4 regions of the Gordonia prachuapensis genome follow, and region 1 is predicted to be linked to each of the others. Evidence: predicted binding sites of a transcription regulator. Region 1 holds the regulator's gene; each other region holds the start of a gene.
What was found. The regulator LexA, encoded in region 1, represses DNA repair genes until DNA is damaged. The targets are predictions, from matches to a motif close to CGAACANNTGTTCG.
Positions count from the first base shown of each region.

Region 2: a site for LexA is predicted at 4,180-4,193, ahead of V1Y59_RS08865 (SAV_6107 family HEPN domain-containing protein). Genes of this name have one in related genera too.
Region 3: a site for LexA is predicted at 2,238-2,251, ahead of V1Y59_RS21305 (HNH endonuclease signature motif containing protein). Genes of this name have one in related genera too.
Region 4: a site for LexA is predicted at 4,977-4,990, ahead of V1Y59_RS04870 (error-prone DNA polymerase). Genes of this name have one in related genera too.

Region 1 is NZ_JAZDUE010000005.1:3,149-11,144, reverse strand. Features, by position in the region: gene hrpA (ATP-dependent RNA helicase HrpA) at 1-2,430, shown strand, start outside; gene nrdR (transcriptional regulator NrdR) at 2,452-2,934, opposite strand; gene V1Y59_RS07140 (LysM peptidoglycan-binding domain-containing protein) at 3,038-3,667, opposite strand; gene lexA (transcriptional repressor LexA) at 3,955-4,722, shown strand; gene ptsP (phosphoenolpyruvate--protein phosphotransferase) at 4,738-6,408, opposite strand; gene V1Y59_RS07125 (DeoR/GlpR family DNA-binding transcription regulator) at 6,580-7,350, shown strand; gene V1Y59_RS07120 (1-phosphofructokinase family hexose kinase) at 7,403-7,996, shown strand, end outside.
Region 2 is NZ_JAZDUE010000006.1:126,870-134,865, forward strand. Features, by position in the region: gene V1Y59_RS08840 (peptidoglycan D,D-transpeptidase FtsI family protein) at 1-12, opposite strand, end outside; gene ftsL (cell division protein FtsL) at 34-894, opposite strand; gene rsmH (16S rRNA (cytosine(1402)-N(4))-methyltransferase RsmH) at 891-1,811, opposite strand; gene mraZ (division/cell wall cluster transcriptional repressor MraZ) at 2,114-2,554, opposite strand; gene V1Y59_RS08860 (SCO2097 family morphological protein) at 2,991-3,398, opposite strand; gene V1Y59_RS08865 (SAV_6107 family HEPN domain-containing protein) at 3,562-4,035, opposite strand; gene V1Y59_RS08870 (GNAT family N-acetyltransferase) at 4,281-4,949, shown strand; gene V1Y59_RS08875 (phytoene desaturase family protein) at 5,000-6,586, shown strand; gene V1Y59_RS08880 (LppM family (lipo)protein) at 6,677-7,561, shown strand; gene V1Y59_RS08885 (methylenetetrahydrofolate reductase) at 7,569-7,996, opposite strand, start outside.
Region 3 is NZ_JAZDUE010000022.1:45,229-53,224, forward strand. Features, by position in the region: gene V1Y59_RS21290 (citrate synthase 2) at 1-40, opposite strand, end outside; gene pdxH (pyridoxamine 5'-phosphate oxidase) at 220-915, shown strand; gene V1Y59_RS21300 (isopenicillin N synthase family dioxygenase) at 1,080-2,162, shown strand; gene V1Y59_RS21305 (HNH endonuclease signature motif containing protein) at 2,382-3,512, shown strand; gene V1Y59_RS21310 (oxygenase MpaB family protein) at 3,609-4,604, opposite strand; gene V1Y59_RS21315 (oxygenase MpaB family protein) at 4,601-5,638, opposite strand; gene V1Y59_RS21320 (5-oxoprolinase subunit C family protein) at 5,700-6,584, opposite strand; gene V1Y59_RS21325 (5-oxoprolinase subunit B family protein) at 6,581-7,231, opposite strand; gene V1Y59_RS21330 (carbohydrate kinase family protein) at 7,305-7,996, shown strand, end outside.
Region 4 is NZ_JAZDUE010000003.1:156,683-164,678, reverse strand. Features, by position in the region: gene V1Y59_RS04885 (serine/threonine dehydratase) at 1-899, shown strand, start outside; gene V1Y59_RS04880 (tRNA (cytidine(34)-2'-O)-methyltransferase) at 935-1,399, shown strand; gene V1Y59_RS04875 (DUF167 domain-containing protein) at 1,430-1,657, opposite strand; gene V1Y59_RS04870 (error-prone DNA polymerase) at 1,691-4,963, opposite strand; gene V1Y59_RS04865 (FdhF/YdeP family oxidoreductase) at 5,065-7,455, shown strand; gene V1Y59_RS04860 (GNAT family N-acetyltransferase) at 7,474-7,956, opposite strand.

The DNA.
Region 1 (7,996 bases):
CTCACACCCATCGGCCGCCAGATGGCACGGATCCCGGTGGACCCGAGACTCGCCCGCATGCTCATCGCCGCGCATGACGGAGGATGTCTCGATCACGTCCTGGTGATCGCTGCCGCACTGTCCATCCCCGACGTGCGCGAGCGCCCGTCGGAACATCGGGAGGCCGCCGACGCCGCCCACCGGCGGTTCGCCGTCCCGGGTTCGGAATTCCTCGCCTACCTCGAGCTGTGGGACTACTTGGCTGAGAAGCGTAAGGAGTTGTCCGGCAACCAGTTCCGCCGCAATTGCGAACGCGAGTTCCTGCATTTCCTGCGCATCCGCGAATGGCAGGAACTCCACCGGCAGCTGTCCCGCATCGTCGGCGACCTGGACTGGACGACCACCGCCACCGAGCGCGACGCCGACGCGATCCACCGCGCCATCCTCGCCGGCCTGCTCGGCAACATCGCCGCCCGGCAGGGTGATTCGCGAGATTTCCTGGGCGCCCGCAACACCAGCCTGGCGATCTTTCCCGGCTCGGCGCTCGCCCGCAAACCTCCGCCGTTCATCATGGCGGCCGAGATCGTCGAGACCTCACGGCTGTTCGCACACACGGTCGCGGGTGTCGACCCGCTCTGGGCGGAGAAACTGGCCGGCGACCTGGTCCGGCGAAGCCACAGCGAACCGCACTGGTCGGCCAAACGCGGATCGGCGATGGCCTACGAACGGGTGACGCTCTACGGAGTCACGCTGGTCGCGAAGCGGCGAGTGCAGTTCGGCGCGATCGATCCCGCGACCTCGCGGGAGATGTTCCTGCGTCATGCCCTCGTCGAAGGCGACTGGCGCACGGACCACGCCTTCTTCCACCGCAATCGGGAACTCCTCGAGGCGGCGGCAGATGTGGAACACCGTGCCCGCCGCCGGGATGTCGTGATCAGCGAACAGCAACTTTTCGACTTCTACGACGCCCGCGTCGGCGACGATGTGGTCTCTGCGCGGCACTTCGACACGTGGTGGAAGAAGGCCCAACGCGAGAACCCCGAACTGCTCGACCTGCACCCCGAGGACGTCGCGACCGACGTGGCCGTTGCCGACACCGATTTCCCCGGCGCGTGGCAGCAGGGTGACACCCGCCTCGAGCTGCGCTACCGATTCGAGCCCGGTGCACCGGACGACGGGGTCACCGTGGTGATCCCACGGCCGCTACTCGACCATGTGCGGACATCGGGGTTCGACTGGTCGGTGCCGGGACTGCGGAGCGAACTGGCGACGGAGCTGGTGAAATCGCTACCCAAGGCGCTCCGCAAGTCGATGGCGCCCGCGCAGCGATTCGCCGACCTCGCCCTCTCCCGGCTCACACCCCGATCGGAGCCACTCATCACGGGACTGGCCCGGGAGTTGTCCGCCATCACGACCATGACGGTGGCCCCACGCGATTTCGCGCCCGACCGGATCCCACCGCACCTCACCATGAACTTCGCGGTCGCTGATAGGAACGGCGCCGTGCTGGCGAGCGGAAAGTCGCTGGCCGCGTTGAAGAAGCGGTTCGCCGACGACCAGAAGCCCACGCCCGTCCGGATATTCACGGAGTGGACGGCCGACGGCATCGGCGAGATCGCCCCCACGGACACCGCCACCGTGGCTGGGCAGACGGTCACGCGGCACACCGGCCTGGAGGTCGCGCGCGACGGCGACGGCCACCCGATCGGGGTGATCCGCACCGACGTCGCCACCGCGGGCGAACGCAACCGACGGCACGCCGAGGCGGTGGGGGTACTGCTGGACAACGCTCTTCCCGGCCTGACGCGCAAGATCACCGCAACGCTCGACGCGCCCGGTCGACTCGCGTTGAGCCAGAGCCCGTATCGGCACCCTGACGACCTGGTCGCCGACTGCACCCGTCGCGCGATCCGCGACGTCGCCGCCACCGATCGTCTCGAACGCGTCGGGTCGGCCGCGGAATTCGATCGTCTCCGCGACGAGCTGCGACCTGCGGTGAGCGACGCGGCCCCCGACTACTTCGTGCTCGCCACCGACGCGCTCCGGCGAGTGGCACCCCTGCGGGCACAGATCGATCGACTGAGCGGATCCGTTGCCGCCGATGACGTCGCCGACCAGCTCGAGAACCTCGTCTTCGACGGCTTCGTCGCGGCCACCTCCCGCGACCATCTGGTCCACGTGCCCCGGTACCTCGACGCGGCGATCGAACGCCTCACCGAGCTGCCGGCCGCCGCTGCACGTGACCGCGACGGCCTGGCCGCCGTCGACCGCGTCGTCGCGCACTGGAACCAGCGCGGCGCGCAGCTATCACCCGGACGTCGTGCCGCGCTCGACGAACACGCCCACTGGCTGGTCGAGGAGTTGCGGGTCGGACTGTTCGCACAGCGACTCGGCACCGCGCGGCCGATCTCGGAGAAACGCGCCATCCGGGCACTGGACGCGTTCAGATGAGCCGCGCCGGCGGTCTCGTGACTATTCGGTCACCGAGGCCCGCGACGTCTTCCGGTGGGTGAGATCGCCTTGTAGATCATCGATCTCACGCTGGAAGTCCTCGAGCGAATCGAACGACCGGTACACCGACGCGAAGCGGAGATAGGCGACCTCGTCGAGGTCGCGCAGCGGCCCGAGGATGGCGAGCCCCACCTCGTTGCTGGGGATCTCGGCAGATCCAGATGCCCGGACCGCGTCCTCGACCTGCTGTGCGAGTTGCGCGAGCGCATCCTCGGCGACGTCTCGGCCCTGGCAGGCGCGTCGGACACCGCGCATCACCTTCTCGCGACTGAACGGCTCGGTGACGCCGTTGCGCTTCACCACCGACAGCACCGCGCTCTCCACCGTCGAGAATCGGCGACCACAGCTCGCGCACGACCGGCGCCGTCGGATCGCCTGCCCCTCGTCGGCGACACGCGAGTCGACGACCTTGGTGTCTTCGTACCTGCAAAACGGGCAGCGCATGTCGTCCTCACGCACGTCTCGGGACACAACGGCGCACCGGATACCCGCCACGCCGTGCCGGTTCCCGGCCGGACCCTGTGCCATCGAGGATACCGCCCGGGTCTCAGCGGTACGCGGGGGCGACCAACGCCTGCCCCACACGCAGGCCCGAACTCGACAGATCGTTGCGCTCGACGATCTGCGCGATCACCGCGTCCCGTGGCACACCCGGGGCGACCCGGTCCGCGATCGTACTCAGCGAATCGCCTTGCCGGACATGCACGACCTCGGTACCCACCGGGGCCGGCTCGACCGAGGCCGCGTAGTCGGAGCCGACGATCGCGACGACCCACACCATCAGCGCGAGTGCGGCACCGACGAGGACGGAAGCGGCTGTGGCTCGTCGGCGCGCGATGACGGTCCGGTCCACCACCGGTGCGTCACAACGCGTGCCGGCGACATGCGTCCCCGGACGCGCCGGCTGACCGACGGGTCGGCGATCGGCCGGACGAACCGGCGTGTGAGCGCCCCGTCGCGGCGGGCGGGTGACCGGCGCCCCGACCCGGCCCGCACGGTGCGGGTTCCCGACGGACTGCCGGCCGGGCTGAATCAGTTCTGTCGTGCTGATCGTCGTGGTGCTGATCGTCGCGGTGCTCATCGAACGTGTCCTCCTGATCGAGTGCGGATACGGATCGGGCCCCACCGGCTCACCGGGATCGACATCGTGATCGATCACGTGTTCGATGGAACGCATGTTCGAAACCTAACACGACACTCCGACAAAGTCTCGACACACGTCGAACACATGTTTGAACAACCGGGAATGTTCGATTACTGTCGGCAGCAGGAACAAGACAGCAGCACACACAAAACAGCGGGACACAGAACAGCAGCCGGGTCTCGATCAGCGGGATCGAACAGTGCAACCGAACAGTGCAACCGACCAGTGCAACCGAACAGTGGCATCGAGGAGTTCGCCCCGAAGCGTCCGGAACCGCAGTGCCCGGCACCGCCGGGTGCTCGACAGAAAGGACTACGCAGATGACTGACAGGGCCGGTGGAAACAGGTCCGGTGGACGGCGCGGCGCCGCCCGCGGGATCGATCGACCCGACACGGCAACCGGACCGTCGGATTCCGACCCGGCTGTCGACCCCGCGGCCGCGGAAGCGAGCCTCACCCCCCGCCAGCGCGGGGTCCTCGAGTACATCCGTGCGTCGGTCCGCGAACGCGGCTATCCGCCGAGCATCCGCGAGATCGGGGACGCCGTCGGACTCACGTCGACGTCCTCGGTCGCACACCAGCTGCGCACTCTCGAACGCAAGGGCCTGCTCAAACGCGATGCCAATCGGCCCCGCGCGGTCAACATCCAGGACGGCGACCAGCACGTCCCGCCGGGCGGCACGTCTGCTGCGGCCGAGAACGATGACCTGCCCACTCCGACGTTCGTCCCGGTACTCGGACGAATCGCGGCCGGCGGCCCCATCCTCGCCGAAGAGGCCGTCGAAGACGTGTTCCCCCTCCCCCGCGAACTCGTCGGCGAGGGGTCGCTGTTCCTGCTACGCGTCGTCGGCGAGTCGATGATCGACGCGGCGATCTGCGACGGGGACTGGGTGGTCGTCCGGCAGCAGAGCGTTGCCGACAACGGCGACATCGTCGCCGCGATGATCGACGGCGAGGCGACGGTGAAGACGTTCAAGCGCAAGGACGGTCACGTCTGGCTCATGCCGCACAACGAACTCTTCGAACCCATCCCCGGTGACGATGCCGCGATCCTCGGCAAGGTCGTCACCGTGATGCGCCGCGTCTGAGGTCGCGCCCGGCGGTCAGCTCTCCAGGGCCGCGGTCGCAGCCGCCCGCGCGGCCGCCGGGTCCGAGGTGGCCAGCGCCGCGTCGGCGGCGGCCCGGCACTGTTCCGTAGTGGTCTGCGCCAATCGTGCGCCTACTGCCGCCGCCGCTGCGGGCGCCGACGACAGCGACGTCACACCGAGTCCGACGAGGACACAAGCGAGTAGCGGATCGGCGGCCGCCTCGCCGCACACGCCGACCGGCTTGTCGACCTCCTGGCCCGCTCTTGCCACCCGCGCGATGAGCGCGAGAACGGCCGGCTGCCACGGGTCGGTCAGGGCCGCGAGTTCCGCCGACATGCGATCCGCCGCCATCGTGTACTGCGTGAGGTCGTTGGTCCCGATCGAGACGAAATCCACCTCCGCGAGAATGGCTTCGGCGAGGATCGCCGCAGCGGGCACCTCCACCATCACCCCGGCGACCAAGCCGCGCTCCCGGACGGGCGCGGCGAACTCGGCGGCCTCCGCGGCGGAGGCGATCATCGGCGCCATGACCCACGGAATGGGCTCGCGGCCCTGCGCGGCCGCGGCGATCGCATCCAGCTGGGCCGTCCGGATGTCCGGATGCTCACCGGCGATCCGGTTACCGCGGACGCCGAGCGCCGGGTTGGCCTCATCGAGTTGCGTGACGAACTTCAGCGGTTTGTCGGAGCCGGCGTCGAGCGTGCGGATGACGACCTTCTGCCCGGCAAACGCCTCGAGAACCTCACGGTAGAGACCGGTCTGCTCCTCCACCGACGGCGCATCCGAGCGATCCAGGAAGGCCAGCTCCGTCCGGAACAGACCGACGCCCTCGACCGGATACTTCATCGCGGTGCGCGCCGACGTTCCGTCGGCGACATTGGCGAGCACGCTGACGTGCCGTCCGTCCGCGGTCTGCCCGGGCCCGGACCAGTTCGCGACGAGTGCCGCCATCCGCCGGCTCTCCTCGACCTGCGCTGTCGCCTCGGCGGCATCCGGTTCGACCTCCAGGGTGCCGGCCGTCCCGTCCACGAGCACGGGGGTCCCCGCAGCCACCTCGGCGAGGCCCGAAACCGCCACCACGCAAGGGATGCCGAGCTGGCGGGCGATGATCGCGGTGTGGCTGGTGGGCCCGCCCAGCCTTGTGACGAGCGCGGTGATCTTCGCGGGGTCCAGTCCCGCGGTGTCGGCCGGTGCGAGGTCGTCGGCGAGAAGGACCGACGGCTCGTCGGGTTCGGGGACACCGGGCTCGGGGACGCCCAGCAGTTCGGCGACGACGCGGTCGCGGACGTCGTTCAGATCGGTGACCCGCTCGGCCATCAGGCCACCGAGCTTGGTGAACATCGCCGCGAACTGCTCGGTGGCGAGCACCGCGGCCGCCGGTGCCGTGCTCCCCTTGGCGATCAGCCCCGATGCCGCGCCCACCCAGCCACGGTCCTCGGCCAGGCCGGCAGTCGCCGACAGCACCTCCGCCGCGGCACCGGACGCATGAGATGCCCGCTCCCGCAATCGTGCGGCCACTGTGGCCGCGGCGTCGGTGAACCGTTTGGTCTCCACTTCGCGTTCCTCGTCGGGGACCGGTGCCGCAGTCGCCGGGTCGTACACGGGTCGTTCACCGGGCCACACGGTCGGCGCATAGGCATGTCCTGCGACTACCGGTGTTCCGCTCAATACGTGTGTGTGCTCCACCGAAATCCTCACTGTGGTCGACGGGCGTGACCCATCAATTATGCGTCTCAGCCGCCCAGAGTCTCCGTTGTGATTCAAGTTACAAGAAACGCTTGACTTGTCAACACAAACAGGCGTAAACACAGATACATCAACATCACAAACGCAGGAAAACCAACAGGTGAGGGTCACGTGTACGCCGAGGAACGACAGCAGGCGATCGCCGATCGGGTCCGCGTGGACGGCCGCGCGTCGGTCGCCGAACTGACCGCGCTGTTCGACGTCACCAGCGAGACGGTCCGGCGTGACCTCGCCGCGTTGGAACGCACCGGTCACGTGCAGAGAGTCCACGGCGGCGCCGTCCGACCGGGCGCCACACCGGTCACCGTCGAGCAGGGCATCGATGAGCGGCAGAGGTCGCACACCGACCAGAAGCTGGCAATCGGACGCACCGCCATCCGATTCCTCCCCGAGGCCGGCGGTTCGGTCTTCTTCGACGCGGGAACCACGACCTATCAGGCGGCGCTTGCCTTTCCGCGGGATCGCCGGCTGACCCTGGTCACCCACAGCATCCCGATCGCTGCCTCACTGGCCGGCCTCATGGGCGACAACCTGCACATCCTCGGCGGGCGGGTACGTGGACTCACCCAGGCCATGGTCGGCGCCGCAACCGTCGAGGCGCTGGCCCGACTGCGCGTCTCGACCGCATTCGTGGGAACCAACGGGATCAGCACCGCGCACGGCCTGTCCACCCCGGATCCCGACGAAGCCGCTGTGAAGGCGGCGATCTGCCGCAGCGCCGATCGCGTCGTCGTGCTCGCCGACTCGTCGAAGTTCGGGCACGAGGACCTGATGTCGTTCGCCGACCTGACGGACATCGACGTGCTGATCACCGACCGGGGCATCGACTCGGCGACCACCGCTGAGCTCACCGACAAAGGGATCGAAACGGTGATCGCATGACCACGCGACAGCCAGAAGAGCCACTGCACGACCGTCCGACGAGAGGCACCTCATGACCGCATCCCGGCCCGACCCGTTCGCTCCCGTCTCCGCCGACGCCGACGCGGCCCCGACGATCCTCACCGTCACCGCGAACCCGAGTCTCGACCGCACGCTGGAGTTGTCGGCGCCACTCACGCACGGCGCCGTGCAACGCGCCCGGACGGCGCTTGCCGAGCCGGGCGGTAAAGGTGTCAATGTCGCGCGGGTCGCCGCCGCTGCCGGAGTCCCGACCCGCGCGATCCTGCCGGCACGCGCCGGCGACCCGCTGCTCACCGCGCTCGACGACGTCTCTCTCCCCTACCTCGCCTTGCCGATCGACGGGGAGGTCCGTTCGAACATCACGGTGGCCGATCCCGACGGCACGACCACGAAGATCAACGCCCCCGGCTTCGTGCTGGACGACACCCAGGCACGCCGACTCGCCGACCTCGTCCTCGAGAACGCCCGGGGGGCACGATGGGTCGCCCTGTGCGGTTCATTGCCGCCCGGATTGCCCGCCAACTGGTACCGCACCGTCGTCGACGCCCTGGCCGATTCGGGATGCCTTGTGGCCGTGGATACCTCGGGTGCACCCCTGGCAGCGGCGGTCACCGGCCGGGTCGAC
Region 2 (7,996 bases), on a different contig from region 1:
GGCACGTGTCATGGTTGCCAATTGTCCGCTCCGTTACCGCGACTCCGCCGAATTTGAGCTCGGCGCGTTGCCGTTCGGCGGCAGGACATTCGGCGCGGGAGCAACCGTCGGCGACGTCGGCCGGGTCGCCCCGGGGGCCGGATCCGCCTGCCCCCCGTTCGCCGGCGCCTGGCCGGCTGCGGCCTCGGGCGTCTGCGCATCGTCCGGTTCGGTGGTGTCGGCCGTCTCGTTGGAATCGTCCGCCCCGCCGGATTCGTCGGAATCGGTTGCGGTGCCGGGCAACCCCTGGGAGTCGTCGACCTCTTTCGGGTCGATGGTCTCGACCGGATCCGGCTCCGTCGGCGGGTTGATCGATCGCAGGGCCCTCCCCTGTGCGGGTTCCGGTTCGCCGATGATCCTCGGCTTGCCCGGCCCGTCCACGACCATCCGCGCGGGGTTCTGCGCCGGGATCATGCCGAGCTGAGAAGCCTTGTCCGACAATTCGGGTGCGGAGTTGCCGGACTCGTAGGTCCGCTTGAGCGAGTCGCGGCGATCCACGAGGGCCTGGTTCTCCTGCCGTTCCACGCCGAGCTTGTAGGAATCGGCAGCGGCTTTGGTGGAGAGCCACAGACTGAGCCCGAGACCCACCACGAGCAATGCGATGACCGGGACCACGAACGGGACGCCGGTGATGCGGGCACGAAGCGGGACGGACGAACGCGGACGGGTCGCCGATCGCGCCTCGGCGCGTTCGGTCACCCGGGCCTCCCGCTCGCGGCGCTTCTCGCGCCGCGCGATGGCCCGTTGCGCCGCACGAGATCTCGTGGTCCGCGCCTTGGCTCCGTCGGTCAGACGCTCGCGTCCACTCGTGTCCGGTTGTTCGTCGTCGACGGCGATGTCGTGCGTGAGGGTCATGCGCGGTCCTTTTCCTCGACACGTTCGATCACACGGACCCGAACCGGGGCCGAGCGCGGGTTGCGGGCACGTTCGTCGTCGTCGGCGCGCTCCGCGCCCCGGGTGACGAGCCGGAAGTCCGGTGCGGACCCGGGCAACTCCACCGGCAGGCCCTTCGGCGACGTCGAGGTCGTCCGGGCGACGAACTCCCGCTTGACGATCCGGTCCTCGAGTGATTGATAGCTCATGACGGCGACGCGTCCACCGACCCGCAGTACCGACAGCGCCGCGGGCAGGGCACGCGTCAGCGCGTCCAGTTCGTGATTCACCTCGATCCGCAGCGCCTGGAACGTCCGCTTGGCGGGGTGTCCACCGGTGCGGCGGGTGGCTGCCGGGATCGTCGCGTAGAGCAGTTCGACGAGGCGCGCGCTGGTGCGGAACGGCTCGCGCTCACGTTCGCGAACGATCGCCGATGCGATCCGGCCGGCGAAACGCTCTTCGCCGTATGCCGAGAGGATGCGTGCCAGGTCGCCGTGCGAGTAGGTGTTGAGAATGTCTGCGGCCGTTGTGGTGTCGCCCGCGTTCATCCGCATGTCGAGGGGTGCGTCGACGGCGTAGGCGAATCCGCGGTCTTCTCGGTCGAGCTGCATGGACGACACGCCGAGGTCGAACAGCGCACCGTCGATCAGGTCGATGCCGAGATCGTCGAGGACCGCCGGGATCTCGTCGAATCGTGCCTGCCGCAGAATCAACCGATCACCGTGTCCGGCGAGCCGCTTGCCGGCGATGTCGAGTGCGGAACCATCCCGGTCGATCCCGATGACCCGGACGCGGGGGTTGGCGGCCAGCATCAGTTCGGTGTGACCTCCGGCCCCCAGGGTCGCGTCGACGACGATCGGGTCGGCACCGCCGAGGGCAGGTGTGAGGAGTTCGATCATCCGGTCGGCCAGAACGGGGAGGTGGCCGTGTTCGCCGGAGCGGTCGGCCCGGCCGCCGTGGCCCTTCGGCTCGTCCTCGCGTGCGTCCACCGACCCTCTCCTCGGACTGTGTGGTTCGACGTGAATACAGGTGAAACCGGCACGCCTCGGTTCGAGACCGAGCGCGCCGGCATGTCCGATGGGGCGGGGTCTCGACCCGATCACGCACCTGGCGTTGGGGAAGTACGCCAGGGTCGCGCCGGGCCGAGGCCTCGACCCACCCGATTCGCTGTTCACTTGTCCGACTGCCCCATCGAGCTTGCTCAGAGCAAGGTGTCCAATGCGGCAGAGCCTGCGGCCGAGAAGTCCTCCTCGTGGGCGCTCTGGTAGTCGCGCCATGCCTGGGCGTCCCAGATCTCGAGGTGGTCGAACCCACCGATCACCACACAGTCCTTCGACAGGCCCGCGTAGGTCCGATGCTCGGATGACAGGGTGATCCGGCCCTGCCCGTCGGGTCGCTGCTCATCGGTACTCGCGAAGAAGTACCGCTGGAACGCCCGCGCCTCGGGGTTGTTGCGCGACGCCGCCATCGTCTGCTCAGCGATCGCGTCGAACTCCTCGGCCCGATACACCGACAGGCTGCGGTCCTGGCCTCGTGTGACCATCACCCCTCCTGCCAATGCATCGCGAAACTTGGCGGGCAACGTCAGTCGCCCTTTGTCGTCGAGCCTGGGCGTGTAGGTGCCGACAAATCGCACGGACATGTCGCCACCTCCTGCCCCACCGGGTTCGACGTCCGGTCCGTCTCACCCAGTGCTGCCACAGTACCCCACTTTCCACCACTTTCCACCCCCAACACACCACTCTCGCCCCACACTATCGAGAATTACCAGTTCAGTGGCATGTTTCACCCAGTCGTCGCAGTGACGCGCCCGGCGTGTGGCCCGGTCAGCCGGTGGGATCAATGGGGCCAGATGATGTCAACGATGCTGGTGATACGGCTGTCTGACTGTCACGAGAGCACGGTGGGGCGAAGTGGGGAGCCCGGGTGGGGCGCTGTGGGGGAACCGGGTGGGGCGGCGTGGGGAGTCCGGCGCGGACCACGGTGGGGTCGCTAGGCGGGCCCGGGAACGACGAAGGCCGCACACCGATGAGGTGTGCGGCCTGACGCCGAGATGCGTACCGACAGGTCGAGCGGGGCTACTCCTGCTCGAACCGACGGTTGAAGCGATCTTCCATGCGTTCAGAGAACTTGCGTTTCGGCCCGCCGGCCTTCGCCTGCTTGGTTGCCGTCGTTCCGGACCCTTGGTCGCCACCCGAGGATCGACCGTCGCCGCCCCAGAGTGCCATCAGGCCCGCCCCGAACATGATCAGGAAGCCGATGAGGCTGATGATCGGGAACCCACCGACACGAACTTCGACGACGAGTCCGCCCACGAGCAGAACCAGGCCGATGACGAAGATCGCCACCGCCTGCAGACGACGCCGACCACTGGACGACCTTCCGAGGCGGCGACGCTTGACGCTCGACGCGAACTTCGGGTCTTCGGCATACAGAGCGCTTTCAATCTGTTCGAGCATGCGCTGCTCGTGCTCCGAGAGAGGCACCGACCCTCCTTATCCCAACTCCAACCGACCCCGCCCGCGATCCGTCCTGGTACCGCGGTCGTCGTCGACGCCCATAGAGCCGCTTGTACGGCTTCAAACCTCATGATACGAGCAGAATCTTCCGGCGACCACCATTACCTCTGGTTGCGTCGGATCCACAGGTTCACGCAGACCGATCCGGGGCGATGTCCGGGTCGACCGACTTGCCCTGTTCGTAGGCGATCAGGAGCTCTTCGACATCGTCGAGCAGGCCGATCACCCGCGAACGGGTCTGCGCGACGACTCGGTCGTCGACCGCGCGCACCAGGCCGGACTCGATGTCGAGGCGGAGGTGGGACCGGGCCGCGAAGAAGTCGGCGTGCTCCGCGAGAGCCGGGATCACGACGGGCAGGCGGTTCCATGCGCTGCGCGAATGCCTCCGCCGAGCGGGCCGCGTCGAGGGCTCGTGGATCTCCAGGACCGCGCCCGCGGCCCGGAGCGCCGTGAGGTAGAACTGGCGAAACCGTTCGGCGGAATCCGTGACACCATCGGCGTTGTCGAACAGGACATGGGCGCGGTCGAGCAGGTCGCGGCTGCGTCGGACGACGATCGGGTCGACATCCGCCGTCGACCGGGGCGAACGGATCGAGCTCGGCATCGTCACCTCCCTGGTTCGTCACCGGTTTGCCTACTACTGCCTTGTTACAACGCCGGCCCGACAGCAAACGCTTCCCTCGTTCGCCGCCGGAGCCGACGCCTCGTGTCGTCGGGCGATCAGAACAGCTTGCGGAGGCTGATTCATCGAACACCCGTTCGACATATTCAATATAGCTAGCGGGTAGGACACGTTCAAGACGGCCGCCGACCCGGATGCCGAGAGTTCGACGAGAGGACAGACGTTCGTTGACGATCCGCCTCGTTGACCTGACCGGCCAGGATGCCCACGTGTGGCTCGACCCGGCGCTGGACATCTATGTGACCGCGATGAACTATCCGCGCGGGACGGAGGTTCATCGCGCGGCCCTCTGGCGCGACCACATCACCCGTCCCGGCTGGCGCGCCGTGGGTGCCGTCGCGACCACGGCCCCCACCGGGATCCGGTCGTCCGATGTCGCGCGGCGCCGTCTCGGACGGCCCGTCGCCGACCCACACGACGAAATACTCGTCGGCATCGCCTACGGGTACCGCGGCGCTCCGGACCAGTGGTGGAACCAGCAGCTGCGCGTCGGATTGCGCCATGCCGGCCACAGCGCCGACGTCGTCGACGAGATCACCCGCGACTACTTCGAGCTCACCGAGATCCACGTCCATCCCACCGCGCAGGGTCAGGGCATCGGCCAGTGGCTGCTCGGTCGTCTCCTCGAGAACCGGCCGGAGAGCACGGTGTTGCTGTCCACACCGGAGATCCCCGCGGAGGACAACCGGGCCTGGTCCCTGTATCGGCGCCTGGGATTCACCGACGTGCTCCGCAACTTCACCTTCACCGGCGATCCGCGCCCGTTCGCCTTCCTCGGCAGGCCGCTGCCCCTGACCCCGAGCCACCTGCCCGACCACGCCCGCCGTCCCCGATGACCGGCCTGCGCCGCCTTCGACGGACGCCCACATCGTCGGGCGGTCATCCCATGCTCGACGCCGTCGTGGTCGGCGCCGGTCACAACGGGTTGGTGGCGGCGGCGTACCTCGCGCAGGCAGGCAGATCGGTGCTCGTCCTCGAACGGGACGCGATTCCCGGCGGCGCGGTCTCGACGGTCGAGCGGTTCCCCGGTTATCGGGTCGATCGCGGCTCCTCGGCGCATCTGATGATCCGGCACTCTCCGATCCCGGACGAACTGGACCTGGCCGGCCACGGTCTGCGCTATGTCGACTGCGATCCGTGGGCGTTCGCACCCGGCACCGCATCGTCATCGCCCATCATCTTCCGAACCGACCTCGACGCGACGTGCGCGTCGATAGCGCAGTCGGTCGGCACCGCCGATGCCGAGGCGTACCGACGGTTCGTCGAGGTCTGGCGGCCGCGGGCGCGGGCGGTGATGCGGTCGTTCTATTCCGCCGCCGGACCGGGACGATTCGCGACCGCGTTCGCCGGACTGGGGGCCACGGCCACCACCGCCCGGTCCGGGCCGGTCGGGCGGCGCACCGGCAGCATGCTCTCCCTCACCCAGGAACTGATGTCCTCTGGTGACGCCCTGCTGGACCGGTGGTTCACCGCCGAGCCGCTCAAGGCCGCACTGGCCTGGTTCGGTGCGCAGTCCGGGCCGCCCATGAACGCACCCGGGACCGCACCGATGATCGGTTTCGCCGCGCTCCAGCACGACATCCCGCCCGGCCGGGCCATCGGCGGTAGCGGCGCCCTCACCGAGGCCCTGCTGCGCCGGATCGCCACGGACGGCGGCGAGGTGGCCACCGGCCGGCCCGCCGCGGCGATTTCGCGCTGCCGCGACCACTGGCGGGTCGACACCGCGGACGGGGACGGCCGCTGCGCCAGAACGGTTGTCGCCGCCTGTCACGTGCTGAGCACGCTGGACCTGCTCGCCGCCGGCGGATACGACCGCGAGGTCGTCGATCGATGGCGATCACAGATCGTCGTCGGGGACGGGATCGGGATGGCCGTCCGCCTGGGCACCGATGCACTCCCCGACTACCCCGACCTGCCCACGGACCTCCCGCCCCACGGGGTGGGATCGGCGCTGGGGCTGCTCGTCACCGACCGCGCGCATCTGCGACGGGCGCAGGTCGCGGCGGGCGTCGGGGCCCTGCCCGAGCGTCCCGCGGTGGTCGCCATGGCGTATTCGGCCGTCGACCCGACCATCGCCCCTCCGGGTCAGCACCTGATCAACCTGTGGGCGCAGTGGCATCCCCGGCATCTCGCCGACGGCACGCCATGGCAGCAGGCCGCGCCGCAGGCCGCCGCAGCCGTGGTCGCCGAACTCGACCGCCACGCCCCCGGGATCGGCGACCACATCCGACACACCCACATCCAGTCCCCGGAGGACCTCGAGCAGGAACTCGGCCTCATCGGCGGCAACATCATGCACGTCGAGATGAGCATCGACCAGATGTTCTTCTGGCGTCCGCATCCCGATCTGTCCGGGCACCGGGTCCCCGGCGCCGACCGCGTGTTCCTGGCCGGGGCGTCGACACACCCGGGCGGAGGGGTGACCGGCGCCAGCGGGCGTATCGCCGCGCACCTGGCCCTGCACCGCCGTTGATCCGAGCCGACGCTGATCGGCGAACCACCGCGACGACGTGGCCGGGTGCGTCGACCACGTGCCGAGGCGGTCGTCTGGCACGATGACACCGTGCGTTCGTCTCCCCGTTGGCCAGCGATCCTGCTGTTGTTGTCGCTCGTGGTCGCCACTCCCGCGCTCAGTGGCTGTCTCGAGCGTTCGACCACGGTCGGCGACCGGTTCTCCGGCACCGTCATCGTGGCGACCTCCCCGGACAACCCACGCGGCGCGCCGCAACTCGACGTACCGGAGTCGATGGCGTCGCGGGTGACGATGTCGGAGTACTCGACGGTGCCCGATCCGGAGGAGAACGAACCCGAGGACGAATCATCCGCCGAGGACGGCCAGGAACCCGAACCGCCCTATGTGGGCACCCGCGCGGTCTTCACCGACCTGACCAGTGGACAGTTCGGACAGCTCGGGGACATCGTCGCGGCGGCCTATGGCGACGCGGCGATGAGCATGGACCTCAGCGCGCAACGCAGCGGCGACGTCGTCCGTTTCCGCGGCAACGCCGATCTCACCAACCTCACCGCCGGGCGCGACCTGGTGGAGCTGACCATCGTGTTCGGCGGTCCGGTCACCGCGACGAACGGCGAGCAGGTCGGCGAACGGACCGTCCGGTGGTCCCCGCAGGCCGGCGAACCCGCGGACTTCAGCGCGGACTCGACCTATCCCGACCCGGCGACGGCGGCCGTCAGCAGCTGGTCGTGGTTCCTCGCGTTGATCTGTCTGGTCGTCGTGCTGCTGGTGGCGCGGCTGGCGTTCGCGAACCGCGATCGCAGCCCCCGACCCGGTCGCCCGCGTCGTCCGCAGGGCACCGGTCGGTCGGGTGGCAAGAGCGGAGCGACACGCAAGAACCCGACAGCGCAGAACCCGACAGCGCAGAACCCGACAGGGGACACCTCGTCTCGGGCCGGCGCAGGCGAACCGGCGGATTCCCGAACCCGCCCCTGACGGCAGGTCAGTGCGAGGCGGCGGGCATCGCCGATCGGGCGTCGACGCCCAGACGCTCGAGCACCTCACTCGTCGCCTTCGCGAAATTGAGGCTGCAGAAGTGCAGGCACGGGACGCCCTCGGCGATCAGCCGTTGGGCCATCTCGGTGGCGAAATCGATACCGACGGCGCGCACCGCCTCCCGGTTCTCCTCCGCGCCGTCGCCGGCGGCAGCGGCGAACCGTTCCTGCACGTCGTCCGGGATCACCGAACCCGACAGCTCGGCCATACGACGCACGGTGGCCAGGGACGTGATCGGCATGATCCCCGGGATCAGCGGCTTGCCACCCTGTTCGGGGTCGGCGCGGTGGACGCGGTCACGCAACCGCAGGAAGTCATCGACGTCGAAGAACATCTGGGTGATCGAGTACTCCGCCCCGGCCCGCAGCTTTCCGA
Region 3 (7,996 bases), on a different contig from region 1:
CGAGGCCGGGGACGAAATCGTCGGGGACTGAGTTGGACATCGGGAACCGCCTAACGTCGACGCTGCGCCGTGTCGGATCGCACGGGAACCTGTAAAGGACTGTAGGTCAGGACCCCGGCCGCGGGCTACCGATCGGTAACCGGCGCGCCAGACGGCTCGGCGCGGCGTGTCGCGGAGTAGCCTCACCTCGTGGCCGACGATCCGATAGACCTGCCCAACATGCGGGTCGGCTATGGCGGCGGTATCCCGCCGAACGTCGGTGAGGGTGACCGGGCTGCCGGTGCCGACGGGGTCCGCGAAAATCTCGATCCGACATGGCTGCGTGGCGATCCGCCGTGGCTGGACCTGTTCACCGTCTGGCTGCGGGAGGCCGTCGAGGCGCGGATCGCCGAACCCAACGCGATGGTCCTCGGTACGACCGACGCCGCGGGTCGCCCGTCGACGCGGGCGGTGCTGTGCAAGGGTGTCGGCGCCGACGGTGTGGTGTTCTACACCGGCTACGACTCCGACAAGGGCCACGATCTGGCGGCCAACCCCTATGCGGCCGTGACCTTTCCATGGATCGGGCTGGAGCGGCAGGTGCACTTCCGCGGCCCGGTCGAGCACGTGACGATGGAGGAGACGCAGGAGTACTGGTACATGCGTCCCCGCGGCTCGCAGCTGTCGGCGTACGCATCCCGACAGTCGGAGCCGATCGGCAGCCGCACGGAGCTAGAGGAGCGCGCTGCCGCGGTGGCCGCCGAGTTCGGCGGTTTCGACGACGGCGCCGAGGTGCCGGTGCCGCCGTCGTGGGGTGGTTTCCGGCTGGTGCCCGAGGTGGTCGAGTTCTGGCAGGGCAGGGCGAACCGATTGCACAACCGGGTTCGGCTGACCAGGACGGACGACCTGTGGGAGGCCGTCCGCCTGCAGCCCTGATCGAGCGGATGTCGCATGTGCACGGTCTTTGTTGTGTCGAATATCGTTGCCGAACTACGTGTCCCGGCACCGTCGTGGGCGCCCGGCGAGTTCCGTGCCGGGAATCGGGAGATACGCGAAAAGCCAGCTCAGCGGGACCGCGGATTCGGTGCCAGTATGGTGTCATGAGTGCGGTAGTCGACAACCCCACGGGCACGTTCTCGGTGCCGATCATCGACATCACCCCGTTCACGGCCAACGGCAGCGCATCCGATCGTGCGGTCGTGGCCGCCCAGATCGACCACGCCGCGACCAATGTCGGTTTCATCCAGATCGTCGGTCATCAGATCCCGCCGGCGGTCATCGACGAGTTCACCGCCGTGATGGACGACTTCTTCGCCCTGCCGCTGGAGGACAAGAAGGCCTACCGCACACCGCCGCAGATCAATCGCGGGTACTCGCCGCCGAAGTCGGAGTCGCTGTCGCTGTCGCTGAGCCTGGGTGTGGAGCCGGCCGACCGGATGAACGACTTCTTCGAGGCGTACAACGTCGGCGTCGAGGCTGCGGCCCATCCCGATCTCGAATTGCCGCAGGACCAGTACGCCACCAACACGTGGCCGTCCGTCGACCATTTCGAGGCGGCCGTGTCGGCGTACTTCGCGGAGGCGTCCCGCGTCGCCCACACGCTCACCCGCATCTTCGCCGAGGCGCTCGACCTGCCACCGGACTTCTTCGACGGATACACCGACCACTCGCTCGACGTGTTGCGGATGAACAACTACGCCCTGCCGCCCGGGGATGTCGACCTCGACGGTGAGCTGACGGGGATGGGTGAGCACACCGACTACGGGATCGTGACAGTTCTCTGGGCCGACCAGGTGAAGGGACTGCAGGTCCTCGACCGCGCCGGTGACTGGCACGACGTGGAGCCGGCCGACGGAGCCCTGCTGATCAACCTCGGCGATCTCATGGCGCGCTGGACCAACGAACGCTGGATGTCGACGCTGCACCGGGTGAAGCCACCGGTGGTGGACGGGTCGATCGAGCGGCGCCGGTCGGCGGCCTTCTTCCACGACGGCAACATCGACGCGACGATCTCCACCCTGCCCTCATGCGTCGGTGCCGGGAGTCGTTACTCGCCGATCACCGTCGGCGAGCACATCGGGGCCAAGCTCGCGGGTTCCCGGGCCGGGCTGGCCAACCCGTACGCCCGGCGGGAGGCGCAACGGGTGCGTCAGGCGATGCAGCGGGGGCTGGGGCAGCAGTAGCCCGGAACTGTAAGTAGAACCGACGACCACATTCTGATTCCTGATTCGAACAAGTTCGAAAATACCCTTGACAGTCGAACATATGTTCGGTTACCTTGGTCACATGAACATCGGGGGAGTTCAAAACGTGATCGACAGCCTTGCTGTCGTCACCGTCGGGAAAACGCATCGGGTCGAGAGGTCTTCGACGCCACGGCGTCGTTGGTGAAGGCCCGCAACGTGGTCGATCATCAGCTGGCCGCACATGTGCGGGCCATGGAGCGGCTCGGCGTGGCCAAGCGGTCCGGTGGAACAACGCGCCAGCTGCTGATCGAGATGGGCCTCGCCCCCTCGGTGGTTGTTCGACTGCTGCGGATCGCGGGCTCGCTCGATGCTTCGCCGAAACTCGCGAAACACGCTGCCGATGGCGCAATCTCGGCTGAGCATGTGGACTCGGTGGCGAAGGGGATGGCGCACATCCAACGCCGCAGTCCGGTTGCGTTGCCTGACGACGAACGAACCGCGCACGAGGTCGATCTGTTGGCGCAGGTGTTCTCGGGTGCGACGCCGGCGGAAGTGGCAGCGCACGCCAGATCCAAGGGCAACCAGGTCGCCGACGAGACCGGCGGGCTGCCGGCGTCCGAAGATCGGGGGCTCAATGTCGTTGATTGGCGGCAAGACGACGACGGACGCCTCGAGGTGCGCGGCAGTCTGGACAGTGTTGTGGGGGAGAAGCTCGTGGCGCTTCTCCAGTCGCTGTCGATCAAGCGTCCCGAACCCGACGGGTCACCCGATCCGCGCTCGGCTGGTCGTCGTCGCGCAGATGCGCTCGATCAGGTCCTCGATGCGGCTGTGGGCGGGGATACCCACCTGACGGGCGCGCCACGGCACTTGGTCATGGTCACCATCCCGGCCGATGCGCCCGACCTGGCGGCTCTACCCTGGCTCGGTCCGGTCTCGGAGGCGACTGTCCGAATGCTGGCCTGCGACACCACAGTGTCCGAGGTGGTGATCGATGGCGAGCGGGTGCCCTTGCACATGGGTCACGACAAACGTCTCTTCACCCACCACCAGCGCCGGGCGATCGGCGTGCGCGATGAGTGCTGCGTGAAATGTGGTGCGCCGGCTGGATGGAGCCACGTCCACCACCTCGTCCACTGGGTCGACGGTGGTCTCACTGATCTGGACAACGGCTGCCTCCTGTGCTCGACTTGCCACGCCGAGGTACACGCCCGCGGCTGGGAGGTCGTGATGGGCAGAGACCGGCATCCGAGGTTGATCCCACCGGCTGACATCGACCCGACCCGCACCCCCAGGCCCGCTTACAACCGGCGCAACCTAAACGTCGACGGACTTCCGGCAGCTGCCTGATATCAAGGCTTGGTCCACTGCGGCAACAGCTTTCGTTCTTTGAGAACTCAATAGTGTGGCCGAAACGCTGAGCGCCGGGCGACCATCTGCGTCGTATCAACCGACCCGACCCGGATGGGTCGCCCGGCGCGAGGCATGCACCGGGCAGTAGTGCATGGGGTTGTCGCGTTCGGTCTCCGGCGGCAGGTTGCGTGTCGGTGTGTGGACCAACGGTGCGTCGGCCGGTGTCCGACCGGAAACACGGTCCCATGCGTCGCGGGCTCGAGGATGGGCGCGGTAGCGACGCGGCACCAGGGCCATCGCCACGCGTACCGCACGACAGAAATGGGTGAAACGTTGTTCGTCGCGGTCGGTCCACGTCAGGCCCATCATCTCGCGGATCGGGGCGTCATACAGGCCTGTGGTGAGCCAGAGGAAGAAGCGTTGCCCGGGCGTCGCGATCTTCCGCCACCAGCTCCGTGGTAGCCGTGACAGGAACGGCGGCGGCGGGAGCTCGCTGATGTCGAGGACCGTCCGGACGGCTGCGTGGTCCCGAAGAACATTGCGGCACATGTGGTCCCAGTATTCGAGGAAGTCCTCGTAGGTGTCCGGGCAGTGACGCATGCTGATGCCGTACATGGCGAACCAGGCGCGCGATTCCTGGAACAGTGCCTCTTTGTCCGCCTCGGTGATGCGGGGGCCGAAACGTTCGGCGCAGCGGATGTTGCCGTACCAGAAGGTGGCGTGCGCCCAGTAGAAGACGTCGGGATCGAGCGCATGGTAGCGGGAGCCGTCGGGCATCGGGCCCTTCACAGTGCGGTGGTAGTCGCGCACCTCACGGCCGGTGTCCGAGGTCCCATCGAAAACCGTGCCGATGATGGGATACAACGACCGCATGAGCCGCTGCCAGCGCTCACCGAAGAAGTCCGAGTGATCCCACACCGCCGCACCGAGTTTCGGGTGCATGTTCTGCATCGAACCGGACCACAACCCGGTGAGCATGCCCCGCCAGTCGCCGAAGTAGCGCCACGTGACGGAGTCCGGGCCGAGCGGTGCGTATCGTTCGGCCGGCGCGGGGACGGTTTCATCGACCGGGGCCGATGGAAGGCTCATCGGCTTTCGCCGGTACTGATCATGCCCGGATAGGTGGCCCGGCGCGCGGCGTGTACGGGGCAGTAGTGCATGGGGTTGTCCCGTTCGGAACCGGACGGCAGGTTGCGTTCGGGGGTGTGTACCAACGGTGCGTCGGCGGCCACCCGGCCCGCGACCCGGTCCCAGGCGTCGCGGGGGCGGGGATGGCGCAGAAAGCGTTTCGGCAGCAGGCGGTGCATCACCAGGTTGACGCCACGGCCCAGCAGGCGGAACCGTCGCTCGTCGCGCTCGGACCAGGGCAGCCCGAGGATCTCCCGGACCGGCTCGTCGTAGAACCCGGTGGTCAGCCAGGTGAAGAAGCGCTGGTTGGGCTGGGCCATGTAACGGAACCAGATCGCGTGCGGGATGAACCGCAGGAACGGCGGCGGTGGCAACTGCCCGATGTCGAGGACCGCGCGCACCGCCGGGTGGTCGCGAAGAACATTGCGGCACATGTGGTCCCAGTACTCGAGAAAATCCTCGTAAGTGTCCGGGACGGGACGCATCGACACCCCGTACATCGCGTACCAGGCCTTGGACTCCTCGAACAGTTGGCGTTTCTGGTCCTCGGTGAGCCAGGGGCCGAATCGCTCGCACAGGCGCACGTTGCCGTACCAGAAGGTGGCGTGCGCCCAGTAGAAGACGTCGGGATCGAGCGCGTGGTACCGCGAACCGTCATCCATCTGTCCCTTGATGTCGCGGTGGTAGTCGCGCACCTCGTGACCGGTGGTGGGTCCGTCGGACGGGACCGGATCGAACACGACGCCGCTGATCGGATACAGCGACCGCATCAGGCGCTGCCACCGCTCGCCGAAGAAGTCGGAATGCTCCCAGACCGCCGCGCCCAGTTTGGGGTGCATGTTCTGCATCGACCCCGCCCACAAGCCCTGGAACATGCCGGTCCAGGTGCCCCAGATCTGCCACGTCAGGGAATCGGGACCCAAAGGTGCATAATCTTCGGCGCGAGGCGTGACCTGCGGGGATGCAGGCGCACTCTCGGTCGGCTCGTCCGTCATCACCTCGGTCATGAGACGAAAGTCTAAGATCGTCTCAGATCACTGTCAACGACGCCGGTCGCTAGATGGGTACGAAACGCACTCGATTTCCGGCGACCAGCTGCGCGGCGTGATCGACGGCCGACGAGGTGAGCACCGCGATGACGGGGTATCCGCCGGTCACCGGGTGGTCGGCGAGGAACAGGACGGGGCGGCCGCTCGGGGGGATCTGGATCGCGCCGTGCGGCACTCCCTCCGACGCCAGTTCGTCGGCATCGGCCCGGTGGGTGACGAGCGGGTCATCGCAGCCGGCGGGCCGGTCGACGCGGACGCCGACGCGGTCACTCTCGGCGCTGACCTCCCAGATCCCGCGCGTCAGGTCCGCGGGGGACCGCACATGGTCGCGGCGCGGTCCGTCGGTGATCTCGAGTTCGACGACATCGGGTGCATCGCCACCGACCGGCGCAGTCAGTGTGGCCGGCCATGCCCCGGTCGTGGTGCCGACGGGCAGCTCGACCTCGGCCCGCAGCGGGTCGGGTCCCAGGCCGGAGAGGGTGTCGGTCGATCGGGACCCCAGCACCTCGTCGACATCCAGCCCGCCGCGCACGGCGAGATAGTTGCGGCACCCGTTGCTCGGGAGGCCGATCGACAGTTCCGCGTTGTCGTGCAACGTGCTCGCGGCATCGGTGCCAGCCAGGGAACCGTCGATGCGGACGTCGGATCGGGCGCCGGTCACCGCGACGAGGAGATCGCCGTGGGCGCGAATTCGTAGTCCGCCCATCGTCGTCTCGATCACGGCGGCGGACTCGGGATTGCCGACGAGTCGGTTGGCCAGGGTCAGCGAGCCGCGATCGGCGCCGCCGGACACCGGGACGCCGAGATGGGCGTAGCCACTGCGTCCGAGATCCTGCACCGTGGCCAGTGGGCCGGTGTCGATGACGACGATCTTCTTGCCGGATGCGCTCATTCGTCGACCACGAATCTCACCATCGAGCCCGGCGCCAGCCGCGCGGGCGGGTCGGCCGTCTCGTCCCACATCGGTATCGAGGTGTGGCCCAACAACTGCCAGCCGCCCGGGCTCGTTCGCGGATAGACGGCGCTGTACCCGGCGGCGATCGCGATGGCGCCGGACGGCACCCGCGTACGGGCCTCGGGACGCCGGCCGACCTGATCGAAGGGATGGTCCCCGCCGTCACGGGGCACGAGATAACCGAACCCCGGGGCGAACCCCATGAACTGGACCTGCCACACCGTGGCGGTGTGGAGCTCGATGACGTCCTCGGGCGTCGTGTTCACGATCTCCGCGACCTCGTGGAGGTCCGGGCCGTCGTAGACCACCGGGATGCGGATCTCGGCGGTGTCGCCGGCCGACGGTGCATCGTCGGCGGACACACCGCGCAGCGCTCGATGCACCCCGAGCATGTCGAGGCCGGCTCCGGGCTCGGCCTGGACGAGGACGGTGTGCGCGGTGGGCACGATGTCGCCGACCGACAGCGCGCCCGACTCGGTCGCCTCGCGCAACGCTGCCGCCGCGCGCCCGACCGCGGAGAGCGGCCGATCCTCGTCCCCGAAGTCGAGCACGACCGCATCGTGACCCGCGGGCAACTCGCGCATACCGCCAACCTACCGGCCGCACAGCGACGATGATGGCTGCACGAGGGTGTCGCCCGCGACGTAGGAGGTGCCGGTGCGCGAGATCGTGGTCTGCGGGGAAGCGTTGGTGGACGTCGTCGCTGCGGCGAGCGCCCCGGCAGGTGGTGGGCGACTGCCGCCGCTGCAGCCCGCACTCGGCGGCGGGCCGTTCAACGTCGCGATCACGCTGGGCCGGCTGGGGAGTGCGGTGTCGCTGTGTACGGCCGTGTCCACCGACACGTATGGCGATGCGATCGTCGCGGCGCTGCAGGCCGCCGGGGTGGGGACGAGCCTGGTGCAACGCCGCGCCGAACCCACCTCGCTGGCACTCGCCACCATCGGGGCCGATGGTGGCGCCCACTACTCGTTCTATGTCGAGGGAACCGCCGACCGGCAGGTCCTCGCTCCCGAACCGTTCGCCCAGACGGTCGCCGCGGCCTGTTTCGGGACGCTGTCGATGGTGCTCGAACCCGGTGCGTCCGTGTATGAGTCGCTGCTCCGGCGATGCCACGCGGAGGGGCGGTCGGTGATCGTCGACCCGAACATCCGCGCGGCGGTCATCGACGACGAAGACGGCTACCGCCGGAGATTCGCATCGTGGATGGACGCCGTCGACATCGTGAAGCTGTCCGACGAGGACGCGGCATGGCTGGCGCGGGGCCCGCACGGATCCACGCCCGACGACTGGCTGGCTGCGGGTGTGAGCGCGATCATAACCACCGCGGGGGCCGACGGGATCGTCGTGCG
Region 4 (7,996 bases), on a different contig from region 1:
ACGGCCGCCTGCGCCGCACCCCGGTGTTCCGGACGTCTGTCGACACCGCGACGGGTCCCATCGAGGTGGTCTTCAAGCAGGAGTACCTGCAGGTGGGCGGCTGCTTCAAGGCACGCGGAAGCCTCAACGCCGTCCTGCACGCCCGCGCACAGGGTCGGTTGGATCAGGACGGGGGCGTCCTCGTCGCCTCCGGCGGCAACGCCGCGATCGGTGCGGCGTGGGCCGCACGGATCGCCGGTGTCCCCGCCACCGTGGTGGTCCCGGTGACCGCGCCGGAGGTGAAGGTGCAGAGCCTGCGCGCACTGGGCGCGACGGTCCATCAGGTGGGCGACCGCTACCAGGACGCCGCCGACGCCGCCCTCGAACTCGCCGGGCGCTCGGGTGCCCTGCTCTTGCACGCCTACGACCAGCCGGACATCGTCGCCGGCGCCGGGACGATCGGGCCGGAGCTGGCCGGCGACGTCGACGGGCCGCTGACCACGGTGGTGTGCGTCGGGGGCGGCGGACTGCTGGGCGGACTGGCCGCGGCCCTGCGTCCCGGCGATCACCTGGTCGGCGTCGAACCGGTCGGGGCATCGTGCCTGCGACAGGCACTCGACGCCGGCGGCCCGGTGACCGTGGATCTCGACAGCGTCGCCGCCGACAGCCTCGGCGCGACCCGCGTCGGCGACATCTGCTGGGCGACGATCGCCGGGCGCAACGTGACCAGCGTGGTGGTGTCGGACGCCGACATCGTCGATGCGCGCCGGATGCTGTGGACCGACTTCCGTATCCTCGTCGAACACGGAACGGCGACCGCGGTGGCGGCCGTGTTGACGGGGCAGGTGCATGCGGAACCGGGGACCACGCTGTGTGTGGTGCTCTGCGGGGCGAACACCCGACTCGACGTCAACGGGTGAGGTGGGTGTCCCGCGCCGCATTAGACTTGCCCAACATGTTCCGCATCATGTTCTTCCAGCCATGCATCCCGCCGAACACCGGCAACGCGATCCGGCTGGCCGCCAACACCGGATGCGAACTGCACCTCATCGAGCCGCTGGGGTTCGGCATGTCCGACACCCAGGTGAAGCGCGCTGGTCTGGACTACCACGAGATGGCCACCGTGACAGTGCATCCCGATTTGGATGCGGCGTGGTCCGCGCTGCGGCCGGAGCGGGTGTTCGCCTTCACCGCCCACGCGTCGCGCTATCACTCCGACATCGACTACCAACCGGGCGACGTGCTGCTGTTCGGGCCGGAACCGACCGGGCTGCCCGCCGAGGTTCTCGACATGCCGCAGGTCACCGATCGCGTGCGGATCCCGATGCTGGCCGGGCGTAGATCGCACAACCTCGCCAATGCCGCCAGCATCGTGGTCTACGAGGCGTGGCGGCAGAACGGATTCGCCGGCGCCGTGTGATCACCCCGGGTCGGTGACCCGGGTGTGAGGTCAGTAGACGCGGAACCGCTTGGTCCGCGACGTCGCGCCGCCCACGAGCGCGATCTTGCTCTTGGGCACCCCGAGGTGCTCTGCCAGGATCTGTGCCACGGCCTTGTTCGCCCGGCCGTCGGTAGCCGGCTCGCGCACGTAGACGGTCATCGAACCCGTCGGATTCGTCTCCACCAGTGGCCCTTTGCTGCTTCCCGGCTTCACTGTCACCACGATCTGCCGCGGCATGGCTCCCCCACTCTCGTTGTCGGCATCCCTACGTCACTGCCAGTCGCGGGAACGTGTTCCCACGCGAAGATCCAAGCGCTGCAGTCGCTCCGCCACCACCGTCACCGCCCCCTCGGCATTCTGCACGGTGCCGCGGATCAGCAATGCCGACGCCGAGTGTGCCAGATTCCGGTGCCGGGTCCACAACCCGACCGAACACACCACGTTCACCATCCCGGTCTCGTCCTCCAGGTTGATGAAGGTGACACCCGAAGCAGTGGCGGGACGCTGACGATGGGTGACCGCACCGGCCACCAGCACCCGCGATCCGTCCGCCACCGCCAGCAACCCGTCCGCCGGGATCACCCCCATCGCCGCCAATCGTGGCCGCAGGAACTGCGTGGGATACGAGGTCGGGGTGATGCCGGTGGCCCACGCATCGGTGGCCGCCAGTTCCACATCGGAGAGTCCGGGAAGCGTCGGTGTCGATGCGGCCGCCTCGAGAGGTAACTGCTCGAGGCGCACCGTCGCCGCCGCTCCGGCCTCCCACAACGCCTGTCGGCGACTCACCCCGAAACACGAGAACGCCCCCGCACCGGCGAGGCCCTCGAGTTGACCCACCGACAGGTCCGCGCGCCGGGACACGTCGGTGACGTCGCGGAATTCGCCGTCCCGGGTGCGGCATTCGACGATCCGCTCGGCGACGTCGTCGCCGACACCGCGCACCCCGCCGAGGCCCAGCCGGACCTCGAGACCTTGGTTCTCCAGCGTCGCGTGCGCCAACGATCTGTTGATGTCGGGCCGATGAACCACCACCCCGTGCCGGCGGGCGTCGGCGACGAGGGACTGCGGAGAGTAGAAACCCATCGGCTGGGCTCGCAGCAGCGCCGCACAGAACGCGGCTGGATGGTGCAGCTTGAACCACGACGAATAGAACACCAACGATGCGAAGCTCTGCGAATGACTTTCCGGGAAACCGAAGTTCGCGAACGCCGACATCTTCTCGAAGATCCGGTCGGCCACCTCCCCGGTGATCCCGTGCAACTCCTCCATCCCCTCGTAGAACCGCGTGCGCAGACGTTCCATGCGTTCCGGCGAGCGTTTGGAGCCCATCGCGCGCCGCAACTGGTCGGCTTCGGATGCGTCGAACCCGGCAACGTCGACGGCCAGCTGCATCAGCTGCTCCTGGAACAGCGGCACACCCAGGGTGCGATCCAGCGCCTTGCGCATCGACGGATGTTCGACACTCGGCTCCTCGATGCCGTTGCGCCGGCGGATGTAGGGGTGCACCGACCCACCCTGGATCGGTCCCGGACGGATCAGGGCCACCTCGACGACCAGGTCGTAGAAGTTGCGTGGCTTCAGCCGCGGCAGGGTGGCCATCTGCGCGCGCGACTCCACCTGGAACACCCCGACCGAGTCTGCGCGACAGAGCATCTCGTAGACCTCCGGCTCGGTGAGGTCGAGCGTGGCGAGGTCCACCTCGATCCCCTTGTGCTCGGCGACCAGGTCGATCGCATAGTGCAGCGCCGAGAGCATGCCCAGCCCGAGGAGATCGAACTTGACCAGCCCGATCGCGGCGCAGTCGTCCTTGTCCCATTGCAGGACGCTGCGGTTCTCCATCCTCGCCCACTCCGTCGGACAGACATCGGCGATGGGCCGGTCGCAGATCACCATGCCGCCCGAGTGGATGCCCAGATGTCTCGGCATCCCGAGAATCTCCGACGCCAGCGCGGTGACGTCGTCGGGTGCCTCGTCGGGTATCCGGCTCCACGCATCCTGCTGGCCGGTGGCATAACCCAGCGCCCGCGACATGTCCCGGATCGCGGACTTGCCGCGGTAGGTGATCACGTTGGCCACCTGTGCACTGAAATCACGCCCGTAGCGGCGATAGACATACTGGATCGCCTCTTCGCGCCGATCGGATTCGATGTCGACGTCGATGTCGGGCGGCCCGTCACGCTCGGGTGCGAGGAAGCGTTCGAACAGCAGCTTGTTGGCGACCGGGTCGACATTGGTGATGCCGAGGGCGTAGCAGACCGCGGAGTTCGCGGCGCTGCCCCGCCCCTGGCACAGGATGTCGTTGGCCTTGCAGAAATCGACGATGTCGGCGACGACCAGAAAATACCCGGGGAAGGTGAGCGTCTCGATGATGGCGAGTTCGTGTTCGATCTGCCGATATGCCTGCGGGTGTGCACCAGGCGGTCCGTAACGGCGTAGCGCCCCGGCCATCGTCTTCTCCCGCAGCCAGCTGTTCTCGGTGTGACCGGCGGGCACGTCGAACGGCGGCAGCTGCGGTGCGATCAATCCCAGCCGGAACGCACAATCGGCCGCCAGTCCGACGGCGTTGTCGATGGCCTCGGGGTGCCCGGACAGCAGCCGGGCCATCTCGTCCCCGCTGCGCAGATGGGCGCCACCGACACCCGGCAGCCACCCGTCGATGGTCTCGATGTCGGTGCGGGCCCGGACCGCGGCGACGGCGGTGGCCAGCCGGCGTCGTCGTGGACCGGCGAAATGCGCGCCGGTGGTCGCCACCGTCGCCAGCCCGAAGTCGCCGGCCAGCGCAGCAAGGACGGCATTGCGTTCGTCGTCGACGGGCAGCCCCTGGGCGGTGAGTTCGACGACGACATCGTCGCGCCCGTACCGGTCGACCAACCCGGCGAGCGCATCCCGCGCCGCCGCCGGACCGCCGCGATCGAGCGCGCGCCGCACCGCGCCCTTGCGGCAACCGGTGAGGATCAGCCAATGTCCGCCCGCCCGATCGGGCAGCGTGTCGGCGTCGTAGCGCAACAGGCCCTTCTCCCCGCCGAGCATGTGCGCGTCGGCGATGGTGTGCGACAGGCGCCGGTAGCCCTCACTGTCACGGGCGATGACGAGAAGATGTTCGCCCGGCGGGTCGGCGACTCCGGTCCGGGCGGCATCGGGTTCCAGGGAGAGTTCGGCCCCGAAGACCGTCGGCAGGTCGAATTCCCTTGCCGCCTCGGCGAATCGCACGATCCCGTAAAAGCCGTCGTGATCGGTCAGGGCCAGTGCGGACAGGCCGAGACGCTGCGCCTCCTCCACCATCTCCTCGGGCATCGAGGCGCCGTCGAGAAAGCTGTACGCACTGTGTGCATGCAGTTCCGCGTACGCCACCGACGACCGTCCGCGATCGACCCCCTCGGCCCGATAGGAGCCGCGTTTGCGGGACCAGGCCGGGCTGTCGCCGCCGTCTCCGGTGTTGTCGCCGGGACCGAACATCTCCCCCGGGCGCCCCTGTCCGGGTGCCCGCCCGGAGAGCACCCGCTCCATCTCCGACCACGTCGGTGGCCCTTGGTCCCAGCCCACCCCTCCAGGTTATAGAACATGTGTTCGAATCCCAACCCCGGGGCGCTCGATTCCCTAAGCTCGAAGTCACAGCCCAGAATTGCGTGAGGAGGCCTTCCCCCATGGCCAGGAACCGATCGGCACACAGCCGTGACACCGGCGACACCCTCGACTATGACGAGGCCGATCTGCACGTCGGGAAACCGAAACGCAAGGCCGCGGGAGTGCCGGCCGTTGCGGTGTCGATGGCGCGGTCGCTGCGGGAGATGGGCATCCTCCGGACCGGGGAGGCACTGCTCGAACTCAACAAGGCCGAGGGCTTCGACTGCATGAGCTGCGCGTGGCCCGACCCGGACCCCGGACACCGTCATCCTGCCGAGTTCTGCGAGAACGGTGCGAAGGCGGTGGCCGAGGAGGCCACCAGGTCGCGCGTGACCCCGGAGTTCTTCGCCCGCCACTCGATCGAGGATCTCGCGTCACGCACCGACCTCTGGCTCGGCAAGCAGGGACGCATCACCCATCCGATGATCAAACGTCCCGGCGGCACCCACTACGAGCCCATCGACTGGCCGGAGGCCTACCGGCTCATCGGCGCGCAACTGAACGAACTCGACCCGGACGAGGCGATCTTCTACACCTCCGGGCGCGCCTCCAACGAGGCCGCCTTCGCCTACCAGTTGTTCGCGCGCGCCTACGGCACCAACAACCTGCCCGACTGCTCCAACATGTGTCACGAGTCGACCTCGATCGCACTCGCCGAGTCGATCGGCATCGGCAAGGCGAGCGTCGTCCTCTCCGATGTCCACGAGGCCGACCTGATCGTGTTGCAGGGCCACAATCCGGGCACCAACCATCCGCGGATGCTCACCCACCTGGAGGAGGCGAAACGCAACGGCGCGAAGATCCTGTCGATCAACCCGCTCAAGGAAGCCGGTCTCCTCCACTTCCAGAATCCGCAGAGCCCGTCCGGCGTCCTCGGGCGCGGCACCGACCTCAGTGACTTCCACCTCCAGATCCGACCCCGCGGCGACCTCGCCCTCATGCAGGCCATCGGCTCGCTGCTCATCGAGTGGGACGCTCTCGACCACGAGTTCATCGAGACCCACACCCATGGCTTCGACGCATGGCGCGATCACCTGCGGCAGCTGGACTGGGACGACGTGCTCGCCGAGACCGGCCTGACGCGGGCGGAGATCACCGAAGCCGCGCGCATGCTGCGCGACTCGCGCAAGACGGTCTTCTGCTGGGCGATGGGGTTGACCCAGCACCGCAACGCGGTCGCGATCATCAAGGAGTTGTGCAACGTCGCCTTCGCGCAGGGCAACATCGGCAGACCGGGAGCGGGTCTGCTGCCGCTGCGCGGACATTCCAACGTCCAGGGCGACCGCACGATGGGCATCTGGGAGCGTGCGCCGCAGGGCTTCCTCGATTCCCTGCAGCAGGAGTTCGGATTCGACCCGCCGCGCGAGCACGGCCATGACACGGTCGACTCGATCCGCGCCATGCGGGACGACAAGGCGAAGTTCTTCATGGGTCTCGGCGGCAACTTCGTGGATGCCGCGCCGGACTCACGGGTCACCGCCGACGCCATGCGCAAGACCCGCATGTCGGTCCAACTGTCGACCAAGCTGAACCGATCCCACCTGGTGACCGGGGAGACCGCGTTGATCCTGCCGGTCAAGGGCCGCACCGAGAAAGACATCCAGGCATCCGGACCGCAATATGTGAGTGTCGAGGATTCGACATGCTCGGTGCACGCCTCCCGCGGGCCGCTCGACCCGGCCAGTCCGCACCTCGAATCGGAGACCGGGATCATCACCCAGATCGCCCACGCCACCCTCGGCGACCGGTACGGGATCGACTGGCTCGCCATGCGCGACGACTACGCGGTGATCCGCCGCCACATCGCCGCCGTGGTCCCGGGTTGCGAAGGCTACGAGGTCAACGTCCGCAGGCCGGGCGGATTCATTCTGCCGCATCCACCACGTGACGAGCGGCGATTCGACACCGACTCCGGCCGTGCCGAATTCGCCGTCTCCCCACTGGACGTGATGCAGATCCCGGACAAGCACCTGCTGTTGCAGACGCTGCGCAGTCACGACCAGTTCAACACCACCATCTACGGGCTGAGTGACCGCTACCGCGGCATCGAGGGCGGGCGCCGGGTGGTGTTCATGCACCGCGACGACATCGCGGCGCTCGGGTACGACAACGGCGACATCGTCGATCTGGTGAGCGTGTGGGAGGACGACGAACTCCGGTACGCCACCGACTTCCGCATCGTCGAGTACGACATCCCCCGTGGTACCGCCGCGGCGTACTACCCGGAGACCAACCCGCTCGTCCCGTTGGACTCGACCGCGCTCGGCAGCAACTGTCCGACGTCGAAATCGATCGTCATCCGCCTGGAGCGCGAGGGCACGATCCGCGCCGAACATCTCGGTGGCCGCCAGGAATCGGTCGGCGAGGACTGGTCACACAAGAGCCGGCCGCAACCACGCCATCTGTCCTGACGGCAGGAGGCGCCGCACTCACACCCCGAACGCGGGCGGATACTCGATGACACCCGTCGGAATCGGCCGGTTCGGGTCGAGCGCGAGAAACATCAGCGCGTCGTCGGGAACCTCGAAGGACGCCGAGATGCCCACCTCGGAAGCTCGGCGAAATCCGAAGCGCGGATAGAACTCCGGGTGTCCGAGGACGACCACCAGGTTCTCGTCGGCACCCGCGGTCACCCGCGACCGGGCCGCGTCGAGCGCGGCGACGGTCACCGCCGTCCCGACACCTGTGTTCTGCAGGTCCCCGACGACCGCACACGGCGCCAACGCGAGGGCCGGCTCCGCACCGACCCGGCAGCGGGTCAGCAGCGCGAAGCCGACGACGAGTCCGTCGCGGTCGGTCGCGACCATCGACAACTCCGGAATCCACGCCAGCGCATCGGCACGGAGAGCGTCGACGAGATCGGCCTCGTCGGGCTGACCGAACGCGTCGGTGACGACCTGCCGGATCCGCACGATGTCGCCCGGAACCTCGGGTCGACACCGACCGGTCGGG